DNA from 2 places in the Promicromonospora sp. NPDC052451 genome. Region 1 is predicted to be linked to the other one. Evidence: predicted binding sites of a transcription regulator. Region 1 holds the regulator's gene; the other holds the start of a gene.
The links. Region 1 encodes HspR, which represses chaperone genes until heat shock. Its sites were predicted from a motif close to AAGTTGAGTCNNNNNGACTCAACTT; they were not measured.

Region 1 (7,586 bases):
TGGTCGGTTCCGAGTCCGGCATCGCCTGCGCGTCGCCGGGCTCCTCGGTGGTGCCGGTGGCAGTGTCCGCGGCGCTGCCCGTGCCGGAGGTGGCGCCGGGCGTCGGCGTCGTACCCGGCTCGGCGGTCTGCTCGGCACCGGCCGGGTCCTCGACCGAGGCCGTCACCAGGCGGGCACCGGCGCCCGTGCCGAACGGCACGTCCGGCCGCGCGACGGTCAGGCCCTCGGGCAGCGTGATCTCGAGCTGCGTGCCCGTGGCCGCGACGTCGCCCTCGTTCTGGACCGTGAGCGACAGCTCCTGTCGCTCACGCGGGCGCATCGGCGTCGACGCATCGGTGTAGCCGACCACGAGGTACGCGCGGCTGGTGGTCTCGCCGGGCTCGATGTCGGTCGGCTGCACGGGACGGCCGTCGACCTGCTCGGTCCCGGGCTGCTCCGACTCGTCGGGCGTGGTGACCACCGTGTCGGCGACGGCCACCGGACCGGCGTCGACCGGCGCCGCCATCTGCAGGGCCGCGACCACACCGACCGCCGCGACCGCGATGGCGCCCGCGGCCACGCTCCCACCGGTGGCGGCGGCCGCCGCGGACGCGACCGCACCCGCCGTGGCGGTGACCGCCGACGTCACCCCGCCGGAGAACGTGCCGGCCGCGCCCACGGTCGCCGTGGTGGCGGCCGGTGCGCCCGCCGCTGCTCCGGCACCGGCACCGGCGCCCGCCTTCGCCGCGACGGCGAGCCCGCCGATCGGGGCCCCCGCGCCCACGAGGGCGAGACCGCCCGCGCCCAGCACCAGCGGGGCGATGACGGTCTTCATGCCGTGCGCCACGTCGTGCAGCTCCAGCACCAGCGCGCTGCAGGTGCCGCAGGTCGCGAGGTGCTCGGTGATCTTCGTGGTCTCCCGCTTGGACAGGCTGTCGCGCACGTACCCGCCCAGCAGCGGGTTGACGGTGCGGCACGTGTCCGACGGTGCGTGCGTGAGGTGCTGCTGCAGGTAGCCGGCCCGCAGCGCCTCCTTGGCCCGGTACAGCAGCGCGGAGACGCCGTTCGGGCTGAGCCCCAGCAACGGCGCCACCTGCGCCGGCTTCACGTCGTCGACCAGCACGTACCAGAGCACCTCGCGCCACCGCTCCGGAAGGTCGGCGTACGCCCGGTAGACCACGCTGCGCTCGAAGTCGGCGAGGGCCGGGTCCTCCTCGGACGCCACCCGGCCCAGCACCGACTCGATCTCGTCGTCCGTGCTCGGCCGGGTACGCACGGCGCCGCGCCGCACGTCGAACGCGCGGTGGCGCACCACGGTGTAGAGGTAGGGGCGGAACCCGGTGTCGGGTCCGGCACCACGGCGGAGCATCTCGAAGAGCTTGCTGAAGGCGTCGGCGACGACGTCCTCGGCGTCGGAGGGCGAGACGTACTGGCGGGCGAGCGCTCGCGCGGCGGCCGCGTGACGCTCGTAGAGCACGCCAAAAGCCTCGCGGTTACCCGACCTGACCTGCAGGATCAGTTCCGCGTCGCTCGGGGTCTCCCCGGTACTGCTCTCGACTTGCTTCACGTCCACCCAGACTCTCGGCCGTGTCCTGCCCAAGACTATAGAGCCACAGCGCGAATCCCAGGGGCTGAAAAATACAAATCGCCCACAGCCTCCGGGTGAAGTGTGCTACTCCGACCCCGAAGGTGCGTCATGATGTATCCCCGTGAGGGTCCCTTCATCATGAGCGAGTCACAGCAGGAGGCGCGGGTGCGAATTCACGACCTGCGCGAGCGGTGGCGCGCCACGAGCCTCGCCTCGGTCTGGATCCGGCCGAACGACTGGGACCACCCCGCCGCAGAGGCACTGGCCGAGGCCCTGGCCGAGGGCCGGGGCGTGATCGCGCCCGCCGAGCGGCTGGGCGCGGCCCGGGCGGCTGTCGGTGCCGGGATCACCGAGGCGCTGGACGACGTGGCGTGCCTCTACGCCGCGTTCGGCCGGCCGACGGACGTGGGCGCGCTGCGCGCCGCGGCGATCGGCTGGGTCGGTGAACGCGAGCGGGTCCCCTACCAGATCGCCACGCGCGACCCGTCGACAGGACTGCCGACCGGCGAGTACCTGGGCGAGCGGCTGCGCGAGACGTACGGCGCGGCCCAGCGCTCGGGCACCACGGCCGGGAGCACGCACTGCCTGCTCGTGCTCGACGTGGGCCTGGACAACCTCGACACCTGGCAGCGGCTGGCACGCTCCGCGGCCATCGGCCGCACGCTGCACCAGGTCTTCGGCGAGGGCCACCCCATGGCCGCGATCGGGGACGGCACCTTCGTGGTGCTCTGCGAGCGCGGCCCCTCGACCGCCGAGCTGGGCCAGTCGCTCCGCCGTGTCGTGGAGCGCAACGCCGAGGTGCTCGGCCTCACCACCGAGGTGCGGCGGCCCACCCGGGTCTGGGTGGAGCGTCTGCCCGGGACGCACGACGACGCACTGCTCCTGCTGGACCACCTGGCTCGCTGAGCCCGCGGCGCCCCGGCGTCCCACGAACCAGCGCAGGGCGCCCGCTCGACGGAGAGCGGGCGCCCTGTCGCTCGTGCGGACTCAGCGCTCCTGGAAGGTCAGGCAGTCGGCGTGGCCCGGGTCCTCGGGACCGGCACCCACCCGGATCGACGGCGCGCCGCACTCCAGGTTGTCGTTGTGCAGGCACTCGCCGCGCTGGCAGGCACCGACGTGGGCGATGACCTTCTCCAGACCACCCTTCGTGCTCAGCGGGATGAACGTGGCGCACGAGGCGTCCCCCGTGTGACCGCCGATCGTGACGGCGCCCGCGTGGCAGCCGTGGTCGTGGTTGTAGCCGCAGCCGTCGATCGAGCACTCGACGACCTCGGGCATCTCCATCAGCGTGCTCATCTGTTCTCTCCTCGCCTGCCGTGCTTGACCTCCGGAATACCTCGATCGTATTCCAGAAATGCAGGAGGCGGAGAGCAAGGAATGCCTTACCTATCTGCCGGTACGCATTTCCATTAAGGAAAGAATGGCATTGCTGAAATCGTCCGTCATTCCTCGCGGCGGTGCGTCGGCCGCCAGAGCACGACGGCGCCGCCGCCGACCCCGCGGTGCTCGAGGTCGACCCGCATCGCCGTGCTGCGGACCCGCTGCCCGCGCTGCACGACGACGACGTCACCGGCGGACGGCCCGGCGGCGAACACCCGGCCCTCCTCCTGGACGCGCATGAGCAGGTCGCTGAGGCGTTCCTCCAGGACCGAGACGTGCGCCTCCAGGTCGAGGATGCGCTTGATGCCGGCCAGGTTGATGCCCTCGACCTGCGCGAGCCGCTGCACCTGGAGCAGGCGTGACACGTCCCGCCGTGAGTACCGGCGGCCGCGCCCGCGCGTGCGCCGCGGCACCACGAGACCGAGCCGGTCGTACTGCCGCAGAGTCTGCGGGTGCATCCCCGCGAGCTCCGCGGCCTTGGAGACGGTGAGCACCGGTGCGTCGTCGTCGATCATGTGCCCTCCCTGTCTCGTCACCGCCGGTCCGGCGTCCCGGCAGATTAGCCGAGACCGGCGCGGCGGGGCACCTGCCCCACCGCGCCGGGTGTCATTCGGCCGCGCGCCGGGCGAGCCCCGCGCGCACGTCCTCGCCGTCGCTCTCGGCAGCGAAGGACTCCAGCGCCTCCCTGGCCTTCTTGCTGAGCTTCTGCGGCACGGCCACCTGCACGCCCACGAGCAGGTCGCCCGTCGCGCTCGCGCTGCGCACCCCGCGCCCCTTGATCCGGAGCACTCGGCCCGACGGCGTTCCCGCGGGCACCTTGAGCCGCACGGTCGACCCGTCGAGGGTCGGCACGTCCAGCGTGGTGCCGAGCGCCGCTTCTGCGAACGTGACCGGCACCGTCATCCGCAGGTTGTGCCCGTCCAGCGTCCAGACCGGGTGGGGCGCCACGTGCACGGTGACCACCAGGTCGCCGGCCGGGCCCCCGTTGGTCCCGGGCTGGCCCTTGCCCCGCAGACGGATCTTCTTGCCGTCGTTGATCCCCGCGGGGATCCGGGCGTGGATGGTGCGGCCGCCCACCTCGAGGTCCGCGGTCGTGCCCTCCACGGCCGCCCGGAACGGCAGCGTGACCTGTGCCGCGATGTCGGCCCCCGGGCTCGGCGCGGTGAACCCGGCCGGCCCCGTGGACGCGTAGCCGGACCTGCCGCCGAACATCGAGCCGAGGATGTCCTCGAAGCCCGCGGTGCCCGCCCCGCCCTGGGAGTAGCGCACCCGCGGGCCGCCCCGGCCCTGGCCACCGCCGAACATCGCGCCCATGATGTCCTCGAAGCCGCCCGCCCCGGCGCCGCCGGGGCCTGCGGAGAACCGCGCACCGCCGGCCATGGCGCGCACGGCGTCGTACTGCCGGCGCTGTTCCGGGTCCGACAGGACCGCGTAGGCCTCGCCGATCTCCTTGAACTTGGACTCGGCTGCGGCGTTCCCCTGGTTCTGGTCGGGGTGGTACTGGCGCGCGAGCTTGCGGTAGGCCTTCTTGACGGCCGCGTCGTCGGCGTCCTTGGACACGCCCAGCACGGCGTAGAAGTCCTTCTCCATCCAGTCCTGACCGGTCATGGCACCTCCTTCCGCACTGTGCTCCCGGAGCCGGGCACGCCGTCAGGGCGTGCCCGGCTCCGGGAGACGAGACCTACTCCGGTCCGACGACACCCACGCGCGCCGCCCGGACCACCTTCTCGCCGATCCGGTACCCGGGCTCGACCACGAGGTTCACCGTGGTGGCCGACGCGTCGGCGTCGGTCGAGTGCATGAGCGCCTCGTGCACGGTGGGGTCGAACTCCTCGCCCACCTTGCCGAACCGCTCGACGCCGAACTTCTGCAGGCTCTGGTCGATCTTCTCCGCGATCGCGGCCATGGGCCCGTCCAGCTCGCCGTGCTGCTTGGCACGCTCGATGTCGTCGAGCACCGGCAGCAGGGCGCTCAGCACGTCCTGCACGCCCCGGTCCCGCGCGGCCTCCTGGTCGCGCAGCGCCCGGTTGCGGTAGTTCGTGAAGCTGGCCCGCTCGCGCTGCAGCGCGTCCAGGTGCTCGGCTGCCTCGGCCTTGGCCTTCAGCACCTCGGCGGCCTCGCCGGCGTCACCGGAGGGCTCGAAGTCGAGCCCCGCCAGCGGGTCGTCCGACGCGCCCTCCTGGCCGGCGGCCTCGCCCGGCTGGTCCGCCGGGGCGGACTCCTCCGGGGTCTCCGCGCCCGCCGCAGCAGGCTCGCCCGGCGTGGCCGGGCGCGCCTCGTCGCCGGAGCTGTCGACCTTGCGCTTGTCCGTGAACTGGAAGGGGTGCTCCCCCGAGCCCTCGGGCTCGGGGGTCCCCTGCGGGTTCTCCTCGGTCACTTGCGCTCGTCCTCGTCGTCCACGATCTCGGCGTCGACGACGTCCTCGTCGGGGGCGGACTGCGCGTTCGCCGCCTGCGGGCCGCCCTGAGCGCCCTGCGCCGCGGGCTGCTCGGCCGAGTACAGCGCCTCGCCGATCTTCTGCGAGGACGCGCCGAGCTTCTCGTACGACGTCTTCACGGCCTCGGCGTCCTCGCCCTCCAGCGCGGACTTGACCGCGGCGATGTCCGCCTCGACCTCGGTGACGACCTCGGCCGGGAGCTTGTCGCGGTTGTCCGCGATCTGCTTCTCCATGGAGTACGCGAAGGCCTCGGCCTGGTTGCGGGTGTCCGCCTCCTCGCGCCGCTTCTTGTCCTCCTCGGCGTGCGCCTCGGCGTCCTTGACCATGCGGTCGATGTCGTCCTTGGGCAGGGCCGAACCGCCGGTGATCTTCATCGACTGCTCCATGCCCGTGCCGCGGTCCTTGGCGGACACGTGCACGATGCCGTTCGCGTCGATGTCGAACGTGACCTCGATCTGCGGCACGCCGCGCGGGGCCGGGGCGATGCCGGTGAGCTCGAAGACGCCCAGCGGCTTGTTGTCCCGGGTGAACTCGCGCTCGCCCTGGAAGACCTGGATGGCCACGGACGGCTGGTTGTCGTCGGCCGTCGAGAAGACCTCGCTGCGCTTGGTCGGGATGGCCGTGTTGCGCTCGATGAGCTTGGTCATCACGCCACCCTTGGTCTCGATGCCGAGGGACAGCGGCGTGACGTCGATCAGCAGCACGTCCTTGCGGTCACCGGAGATGACACCGGCCTGCAGCGCGGCGCCGACGGCCACGACCTCGTCCGGGTTCACGCCCTTGTTGGGCTCGCGGCCCCCGGTGAGCTCCTTGACGACGTCGGTCACGGCGGGCATGCGGGTGGAACCACCCACGAGCACGACGTGGTCGATGTCCGACACGGAGATGCCGGCGTCGCGGATCACCGCGTGGAACGGCGCCTTGGTGCGGTCGATGAGGTCCTGCGTCATCTGCTGGAACTGAGCGCGCGTGAGCTTCTCGTCCAGGTGGATGGGGCCGTTCTCGCTCATCGACAGGTACTGCATCGAGATGTTGGTGCTCGTCGCGGACGAGAGCTCCTTCTTGGCCTGCTCGGCGGCCTCACGGAGGCGCTGCAGCGCGATCTTGTCCTTGGACAGGTCGACGCCCGAGGAGTTCTTCACCTGCTTGATCAGGTGGTCGACGATGCGGGCGTCCCAGTCGTCGCCGCCGAGGCGGTTGTCACCGGAGGTGGCGCGCACCTGGATGGTCGAGAAGTCGTCCTCGTCCTTGCCCACCTCGAGCAGGGAGACGTCGAACGTACCGCCACCGAGGTCGAAGACGAGGATGAGCTCGTCCTCCTTGCCCTTGTCCAGGCCGTACGCGAGCGCGGCGGCGGTGGGCTCGTTGACGATGCGCTGCACGTTGAGGCCGGCGATCTGCCCGGCGTCCTTCGTCGCCTGGCGCTCGGCGTCGTTGAAGTACGCCGGGACGGTGATCACGGCGTCCGTGACGGGCTCGCCCAGGTACTCCTCGGCGTCGCGCTTGAGCTTGCCCAGGATGCGGGCCGAGATCTCCTGCGGCGTGTAGTTCTTGCCGTCGATGTCCACGGTCCAGTCGGTGCCCATGTGGCGCTTGACCGAGGAGATCGTGCGGTCCACGTTGGTGACGGCCTGACGCTTGGCGACCTCACCGACCAGGACCTCGCCAGTCTTGGAGAACGCGACCACCGACGGGGTGGTCCGCGAGCCCTCCGCGTTGGCGATGACGGTGGGCTCGCCACCCTCGAGAACCGACACCACCGAGTTGGTGGTGCCGAGGTCGATACCTACTGCGCGTGCCATGTTGCCTGCCTTCCTCGACAGATTGAGCCTTCTGCACTCAACTTTAGGTCGGGGTCCGACGGGAAGCAAGCTCGCCGCCGCAAAGTTGAGTCCACCTCACTCAACCTCCCCGACCGCCGAAAAGTTCCCACGGCGCTGCCGGGCGTCACTATCGTGTCGTCATGCCCTTCGAGACCCCCCTCGCCGACGGCGTCACGCTGCGCGAGCTGACCAAGGACGACGCCGTCGCGGTCGCCCACGCCTACATCCGCAACCGGGAGCACCTGGCGCCGTGGGACCCGGCCCGGCCCGAGGAGTTCTGGACCGAGCAGTGGCACAAGGACCGGCTGTGGGTCCAGGTGCTCGCCAACACCAACGGGAACGCGCTGTACACAGTGCTCGAGGCGCCGGACGGCGAGAT
Region 2 (7,586 bases), on a different contig from region 1:
CCGGCTCATGGTCGCCGGGCGGGTGTCGCTGCTGGTCGGCGTGCTGGCCGGGGCGCTCGCGACGGTGGTGGGCACCCTGTGGGGGGCCGTGGCCGGCTACGTGGGCGGCGTCGTGGACGCCGTCATGATGCGGGTGGTCGACGCCGGCATCGCGATCCCGGCGATCTTCCTGCTGCTGGTGCTCTCCACCATCGTGCGGCCGACGGTCGGCATGATGATCGTCGTCCTCGGCCTGGTCTCCTGGCTGGTCCCGGCACGGCTGATCCGCGCAGAGGCCCTGTCGGTCCGCACCCGCGACTACGTGGTGGCGGCCCGCGCGATGGGCGCCTCGCACGGTCGCACCGTGCTGACGCACGTCATCCCCAACACCGTGGGCACCGTGGTGGTGAACGCGACCTTCCAGGTGGCCGACGCCATCCTGCTCGTGGCCTACATCAGCTTCCTGGGCATGGGCGTGCAGCCGCCCACCACGGACTGGGGCGCGATGCTCAACGACGGCATCAACTACATCTACCAGGGCGCCTGGTGGCTCATCCTGCCGCCCGGCCTCGCGATCGTGGTCGTGGTGTGCGCCCTGAACTTCGTGGGCGACGGGCTGCGCGACGTCGTGGACGTGAAGGGGAGGGCGGCATGAGCGAGGTCGTACTGCGCATCCGGGACCTGGACGTCACGTTCACCACCGACTCCGGGGAGGTGCCCGCCGTGCGGGGCATCGACCTGGAGGTGGGGCGCGGCCGGGTGGTCGCGCTGGTGGGCGAGTCCGGCTCGGGCAAGAGCGTCACGTCGCTGTCCGTCCTGGGCCTGCTGCCCGGCACGGCCCGCGTCGCGGGCTCGGTCGAGCTGGCCGACGACGACGGTCTCCGTGACGTGGTGACCACGCCCGAGGAGCAGCTCGTGGACCTGCGCGGTCGCGTGGCGTCCATGGTGTTCCAGGAGCCGATGACGGCGCTCAACCCGACCATGACCCTCGGCGACCAGATCGCGGAGGCTGTGCTGAACCACGAGCCGGTGCCCCCGGCCGCCGCCCGCGAGCGCGCCGTCGAGCTGCTGCGTTCCGTGGGCATCCCCGAGGCGGAGCGGCGGGCGCGGCAGTACCCGCACGAGCTCTCGGGCGGGCAGCGGCAGCGGGTGGTCATCGCGATCGCGCTGGCCTGCGAGCCGCGCCTCATCGTCGCGGACGAGCCGACGACGGCGCTCGACGTCACTGTGCAGGCGGGGATCCTCGACCTGCTGCGCTCGCTCGTGGCGGAGCGGGGGACCGCGTTGCTGCTGGTCACGCACAACATGGGCGTGGTCGCCGACCTCGCGGACGAGGTGGCCGTGATGCGCGCCGGGCGGATCGTGGAGCACGGGCCGGTGGAGCAGGTGCTCCTCGCACCGGAGCACGAGTACACGCGCACGCTGCTCGACGCGGTGCCGGCGGTGCCGCCGGCCGGGCGGGTCGTGGAGCGGGGTACGGAGCGCGCCGAGGGGCGGGCGGCCGGTGCCGGCTCTGGTCCGGGTGGCGGTCCTGGCACGACGGACGATGCACGTCCCGGGGTCGGTGCCGCGGCATCTGCCGGCTCGGGATCTGCCGGCTCGGCATCTGGCGGCGAGGCGGGCTCCGTCGACGAGCGGGAGGTCGTGCTGGACCTGCGCGGCGTCAGCCTCGACTACCGGGTGGCGGGCCGGCACGTGCGCGCCGTCGAGCGGCTGGACCTGACGGTGCATGCGGGCGAGATGCTGGGTCTGGTCGGCGAGTCCGGCTCGGGCAAGTCGACGGCGGGGCGCGCGTGCCTCGGCCTGCTGTCGCCGTCCGAGGGCGAGGTGCTGCTGCTCGGCACGTCCGTGGGCCGTGCCCGGGGCCGCGCGCGGCGGCGTCTGCTGGCCGACGTCGGCGTCGTGTTCCAGGACCCGGGCGCCTCGCTGGACCCGCGCCGGCTCGTGGGTGAGTCGATCGCGGAACCGCTGGTCATCCACGGCCGCGACGGGCGGCGACCGTCCGCCGCCGAACGCCGCGCGCGGGTCCGCGAGCTGCTCGACGCCGTGCGCCTCCCCGCCGGGGCCGAGCGCCGCTACCCGCACGAGTTCTCCGGCGGGCAGCGGCAGCGCATCGGCCTGGCCCGGGCGCTGGCGTTGCGGCCCCGCCTCCTGGTGGCCGACGAGCCCACGAGCGCCCTCGACGTGTCCGTGCAGGCCGAGGTGCTGGGCCTGCTGCGCGACCTGCACGCGGAGCTGGGCTTCGGCTGCCTGTTCATCAGCCACGACCTCGGCGTCGTGCACGAGCTGACCGACCGCGTGGCCGTGCTGCGCGGCGGACGCCTGGTGGAGAGCGGCCCCACGGCGCAGGTGTTCGCCGCACCGCGCGACGTGTACACGGCCGAGCTGCTGGCCTCGGTGCCGACCCCGGACCCGACGGCACAGCGCGAGCGGCGCGAGGCCCGGCTGCGGCTCGGTGTCGGGTGACGGGCGCACCGACCGCCGGCGTCGACATCGGCGGCACCAAGATCCGCGCCGCCGTGGTCACACCGGGCGGCGAGGTGCTCGCCTCGGCGACCGCGCCGACGCCGTCGGGCGGTGCGGCGATGCTCGACGTCTCGGCAGACCTGGTGGCGCGTGCCGCGGCGTCGGCCGGGGTGCCGGTGGCGGCGGTCGGCGTCGGCGCGGCGGGCGTCGTGGACCCCGGCACGGGCGAGGTGCTGGCGGCGAGCGACTCGTTCGTCGGCTGGGTGGGCACGGACCTGCGTTCCGGGCTCGCGTCCCGGACCGGTCTGCCGGTCACGGTCGCGAACGACGTGGACGCGTTCCTCGTCGGGGAGGCGACCTGGGGTGCGGTCCGCGGCGTCCGGTCGGCGGCGGGCATCGCGCTCGGCACCGGCGTCGGGGGCGCGTTGTGGCTGGACGGCGGGCTGTACCGGGGCGCCGGTGCGGCCGGGGAGATCGGGCACATGCCCGGGTTCGGCGACGCGCCGTGCACCTGCGGGCAGCGGGGGCACCTGGAGACGCTGGCGTCGGGGCGGTCGGTGGAGCGGCGGTATGCCGAGCTGGTGTCGGAGGGGGTGGGGTCTTGGGGTGTTGGGGCCGGGGGTGTGGGGCCTGCGGAGGTGCGGCCTGCGGAGGTGGGGTCTGCGGAGGTGGGGTCTGCGGAGGTGGGGTCTGCGGAGGTGCGGCCTGCGGGGGTCGCGGCCGAGGGGGTAGGGGCCGAGGGGGTGGCGCCTGCCGGGCGGGGTTTGGACGCGCGAGGCCGAGGCTTGGACGAACGGGGCGGGTCCGGGCCCGTCGGTGCGGCCGAGATCGAGGTCCGGGCTCGGGCCGGGGACCCGGTGGCGCTCCGGGTGCACGCGGACGCGGGGCACGCCGTCGGGTCGGCGGTGCTCGTCGTGGCCGCACTGCTCGACGTCGGCCACGTGGTGGTGGGCGGCGGCCTGGCGCGCGCGTGGGACCTGCTGGAACCCGCCCTTCTGGCGCGGCTCCGCGAGGCGCCGCCCGTGTCGGGGCACCCGGTCGAGGTGCGTCGTGCTGCCCTCGGCGGCGATGCGACGGTCGTGGGTGCGGCAGCCCTGGCGCGGCGGCCCGCGAGCTGACGCGACGCGCTGCTGCGGTGCGCTCCTGCTTGATGCGCTCCTGCTTGGTGCGCTCCTGATCCTGGCGGTCCGACCGCCCGGGTCGGTCGAGTGTTGGGCATACCGGTCTGACCGCCAGGGTCGGTCGAATGCCGGGCATACCGGCTCCGACCGCCTGGATCGGTCGAATGCTCGGCATGCCGGCGTCGCCACAGAAAGGTGCGCTTCTACCCCGTCATCAGGCCCAAGATCGTGTCGGTTTCTGGGCCTGATGACTGGGTAGAAGCGCACTATCGGAGGGGTGTCACGCGTGCCACCCCGCTCAGGCTGGCGCGCCCGCCAAACCACGGGTCGGCGCGCCCACCCCGCGGGTCGGCGTGCCCGCTACCCCACGCCGGTCGGCAAGCCCCTCATCGCGCGGGCCCGGAAACCCGCTAAGGCAGCGTCCAGCGCTGAACAGTGCTCCCGTCGCAGTTGGCGATCTCCGTGCGGGTGCCGTCGTTCTGCACCCGGCCCACGGGCTGGAGGCAGCGCCCGGACTGCGGGTTGCGCAGCGCCTGGGTGCCACTCACGGCGGTCCACTGCTGCGCCCCCGTGCCGTTGCAGTCCCAGAGCTGGACCGGGGTGCCGGCCGCGGTGCCGCCGCCCGAGACGTCCAGGCACTTGCCCAGCGCCCGGACGGTGCCGTCGGTGCCGACCGTCCACTGCTGGGCGGCGTTGCCGTTGCACCAGGCGAGCTGGATCGGCGTGCCGTTGGCGGTGTTGGCGCCGGCCACGTCGAGGCAGATGCCGTTGGACGCCGTGACGGTGCCGGTGCGGCTGCCCCCGCCGCCGGTGGAGTCGTAGACGCGCACGTAGTCGACCACCATCTGCTGCGGGAACTGGGTGGTCCCGTCCGGGTATCCGGGCCAGTTGCCGCCGACGGCGACGTTCAGGATGAAGAAGAACGGCTGGTTGAAGACCCAGGGGTTGCTCCCGGTGTTGGCCGGGGTGAACGTCTGGTAGGCGACGCCGTCCACGAGCCACGTGATGGAGTTGGGGCTCCAGTCGACGGCGAAGGTGTGGAAGTCGTCGGCGAACGACCAGCCCTGCGGGTGCATGTACTGCCCGGTGATGGGGTTGCCGCCCGAGTACCCGGGGCCGTGCAGCGTGCCGTGCACCAGGTGCGGCTCGCGGCCGATGTTCTCCATGATGTCGATCTCGCCCGAGTTCGGCCACGGCGTGCTCGGGAACTGCGCCCCCAGCATCCAGAACGCCGGCCAGATGCCCTGCCCGCGCGGGATCTTGATGCGCGCCTCCAGGCGGCCGTACTGCGGCTGGACCTTGCCCTTGGTGGTCAGGCGGGCGGAGGTGTACCCGCCGTTGCCGTCCTGCCGGGCCGTGATGACGAGGTTGCCGTTGCCGTCCAGCGCGGAGTTCTGACGCGAGTTCACGTAGTTCTGCAGCTCGTTGTTGCCCCAGCCGCCCGCGCCGGTCTCGTGGTTCCAGTTGGCGGCGTTGGGCGCGCTGCCGGCAGCGCCGTCGAACTCGTCCGACCAGGTCAGGGCCGCTGCCAGGTCCTGGGCGGATGCGGCCGGTGCGGCGGCGTCGTCTGCGGTGGGCCCGGCGTCGCCGGCGCGCGGTGCGGCCGCCGAGGCCGCGAGCGAGGCCGACAGGACGAGCGACAGGGCGGCCGTGGCCACCAGTGCGGTGCGGGTGGTGCGGTGTCTGGTGCGACGCATCGAACGCTCCTTCGCGGACGTGTCCTCCCGCTGCGCTGGGGCGCGACGGGTGCGGTGCTCAGGAGAAGTATTTGGCGCCGTTTCGCGGCAGACAACGATCTGACCGGCACATACGGGTTTTCCCCGACGGCGTCCACGGCGTGCCGCGCCGGAAGGGGTGAAAAGGCCCCGTACACGACGACGGCGCCCGGCCGCGTGGAGCGGTCGGGCGCCGTCGGTGGAGCGCCTGGGATCAGGCGGCGGTGGTGACCTCGATGCGCTGCGGCGTCGTGCCGGCGAAGACGCCCGGCACGGTGACCGTCAGCACGCCCGCGTCGTAGGACGCGCGGACGGCGTCGCCGTCCACGGCCTTCGGCAGCGTGACGGTGCGGCGGAAGGAGCCGAAGCGGACCTCCGAGATGCGGCGGCCCTCGGACTCCTCCGAGCGCTGGTCCTTGCGCTCGCCGCGGACGACGAGCTTGCGGCCCTCGACCTCGACGGTGATGTCGTCGGCCGGGTTCACACCCGGCAGGTCGAGGCGGGCGACGAGGTCCTCGCCCTCACGGTAGACGTCGGCCGCGGGCACGGGGCCCTCGGCGGCCAGCGTCTGGCTCCACGGGTCGCGGAGCCAGGTGTGGGCGAACGGGGAACGGGTCAGAACGGTGGTCATGATGTCCTCCTCGGGCGGGGTCTGATGACCGGTACAACCTGAGTCGACCCGACTCAATTTCCGGGTTCGCCGACGGCGGACGCCGCCCCGGGACCACGAGGTCAGTGGCGGGTGATCGTCAGCGTTGCCTCGTCCGGGCCGACGGCGACCTCCGCCGTGCCGCCCACCGGGAGGGTGAGCAGCGGGCTGGTGTGCCCGAAGTCCACGCCCGCCAGGACCGGCTTGCCGCGCAGGGCGGGCTGACGCGCGACGATCTCGTCGAGCGCCTCGCGCGTCACGCCGGAGCTCGCCTGGAACCGGCCGATCACCAGGCCGGTGACGCCGTCCGCGCCCGGCTGCTGGAGCAGGGCCGTGAGGTGGCGGGCCACGTGGGCGGCGTCGGACTCGAAGTCGTCCTCTAGGAACAGGAGTGCGCCGTCCAGCGAGGGCAGGTACGGGGTGCCGTGCAGCAGCGCCAGCGTGCTCAGGTTGCCGCCGACGACCCGGCCCGCGGCTCGCCCCGGCCGCAGCGGCCACCAGCCCTCGTTCGGTACGGGCGTGCGGGCGTCCTGGTCGGCGAACCACAGGTCGTCGGTCCAGGCGGCCGAGGGCTTCACGACGATCGGGGCGTCGTCGGTCACGGCCGCGCGGAACCAGTCCCCGGTGGGCTCGAAGTGGTCGCGCATGCCCCAGCTCGACCAGTGCGGTCCGGAGTACGTGACCAGACCGGTGCGCGCGAGGATCGCGTTCTGCAGCGCGGTGATGTCCGAGTAGCCGCAGAAGACCTTCGGGTTCGCCGCGATCAGGTCGAAGTCCAGGTACGGCAGCAGCTCGTTGCTGTTGAAGCCGCCGATCACGGTCAGGATCCCCGCCACGGACGGGTCGGCGAACGCGGCGTGCAGGTCCGCGACGCGGTGCTCGACGGTGCTGCTGCGGAACTGGTCGTCCTCGTCCACGTGCTCACCGAACGTGAGCGTGAGCCCCATGGCGGCGAACCGCTCGTCGATCCACCGGGTGTTGTCGTGCTCCATGACCATGGTCCGGGACCGCGCGGGAGCGATCACCCGGAGGGTGTCGCCACGGCGGAGCCTGGGCGGGACGACGGTCTCTACGTGCTCTGGCATGGCTGCAGCCTAGGACGGTGGTGGCCGTGCGGGCTGCGAGGTCCGCTGCGCAGGTCGGGCCAGGACCGACAGGTCACCCGTGGATCGGGCCGTGGGTCTCGCGCAGCGGTCTGGCCGAGGCGCCCGAGCGGGTCGCGATCATCTCGGCCGCGATCGCGACCGCCGTCTCGTCTGGGGTGCGGGCGCCCAGGTCGAGGCCGATCGGGCTGCGAAGTCTTGCCAGCGCCTCGGGCGGTACGCCGTCGTCGATCAGGCGGGCCTCGCGGTCCGCGTGCGCACGGCGGGAGCCCATCGCGCCCACGTATGTGCCGGCGGGCAGACCGGTGAGCGCGGTGCGCAGCAGCGGCACGTCGAACTTCGGGTCGTGGGTGAGCACGCAGACGGCGTCGCGCCCGGACACGCGCCCGGCCTCGATCTCGGCGGTGAGGTAGCGGTGCGGCCAGTCCACGACCAGCTCGTCCGCCTCCGGGAAGCGCTGTGCCGTGGTGAAGATCGGGCGCGCGTCACAGACCGTGACGTGGTAGCCCAGCAGCCGTCCGGCGCGGGTCATCGCGGCGGCGAAGTCGATGGC

Region 2: ACIG47_RS13985 (Hsp20/alpha crystallin family protein) is a predicted target of HspR. The motif match lies at 5,948-5,972, and genes of this name have one in related genera.

Annotation. Positions count from the first base shown of each region.
Region 1 covers NZ_JBIUAP010000009.1:44,370-51,955, reverse strand. Annotated here, with positions in the region: gene ACIG47_RS16740 (sigma-70 family RNA polymerase sigma factor) at 1-1,456, opposite strand, end outside; gene ACIG47_RS16735 (hypothetical protein) at 1,706-2,473, shown strand; gene ACIG47_RS16730 (DUF1540 domain-containing protein) at 2,555-2,863, opposite strand; gene ACIG47_RS16725 (heat shock protein transcriptional repressor HspR) at 3,010-3,462, opposite strand; gene ACIG47_RS16720 (DnaJ C-terminal domain-containing protein) at 3,554-4,555, opposite strand; gene grpE (nucleotide exchange factor GrpE) at 4,629-5,324, opposite strand; gene dnaK (molecular chaperone DnaK) at 5,321-7,186, opposite strand; gene ACIG47_RS16705 (GNAT family N-acetyltransferase) at 7,348-7,586, shown strand, end outside.
Region 2 covers NZ_JBIUAP010000007.1:50,245-57,830, reverse strand. Annotated here, with positions in the region: gene ACIG47_RS14005 (ABC transporter permease) at 1-634, shown strand, start outside; gene ACIG47_RS14000 (dipeptide ABC transporter ATP-binding protein) at 631-2,445, shown strand; gene ACIG47_RS13995 (ROK family protein) at 2,442-3,563, shown strand; gene ACIG47_RS13990 (family 16 glycosylhydrolase) at 3,977-5,263, opposite strand; gene ACIG47_RS13985 (Hsp20/alpha crystallin family protein) at 5,496-5,912, opposite strand; gene ACIG47_RS13980 (LD-carboxypeptidase) at 6,014-7,015, opposite strand; gene ACIG47_RS13975 (XdhC family protein) at 7,089-7,586, opposite strand, start outside.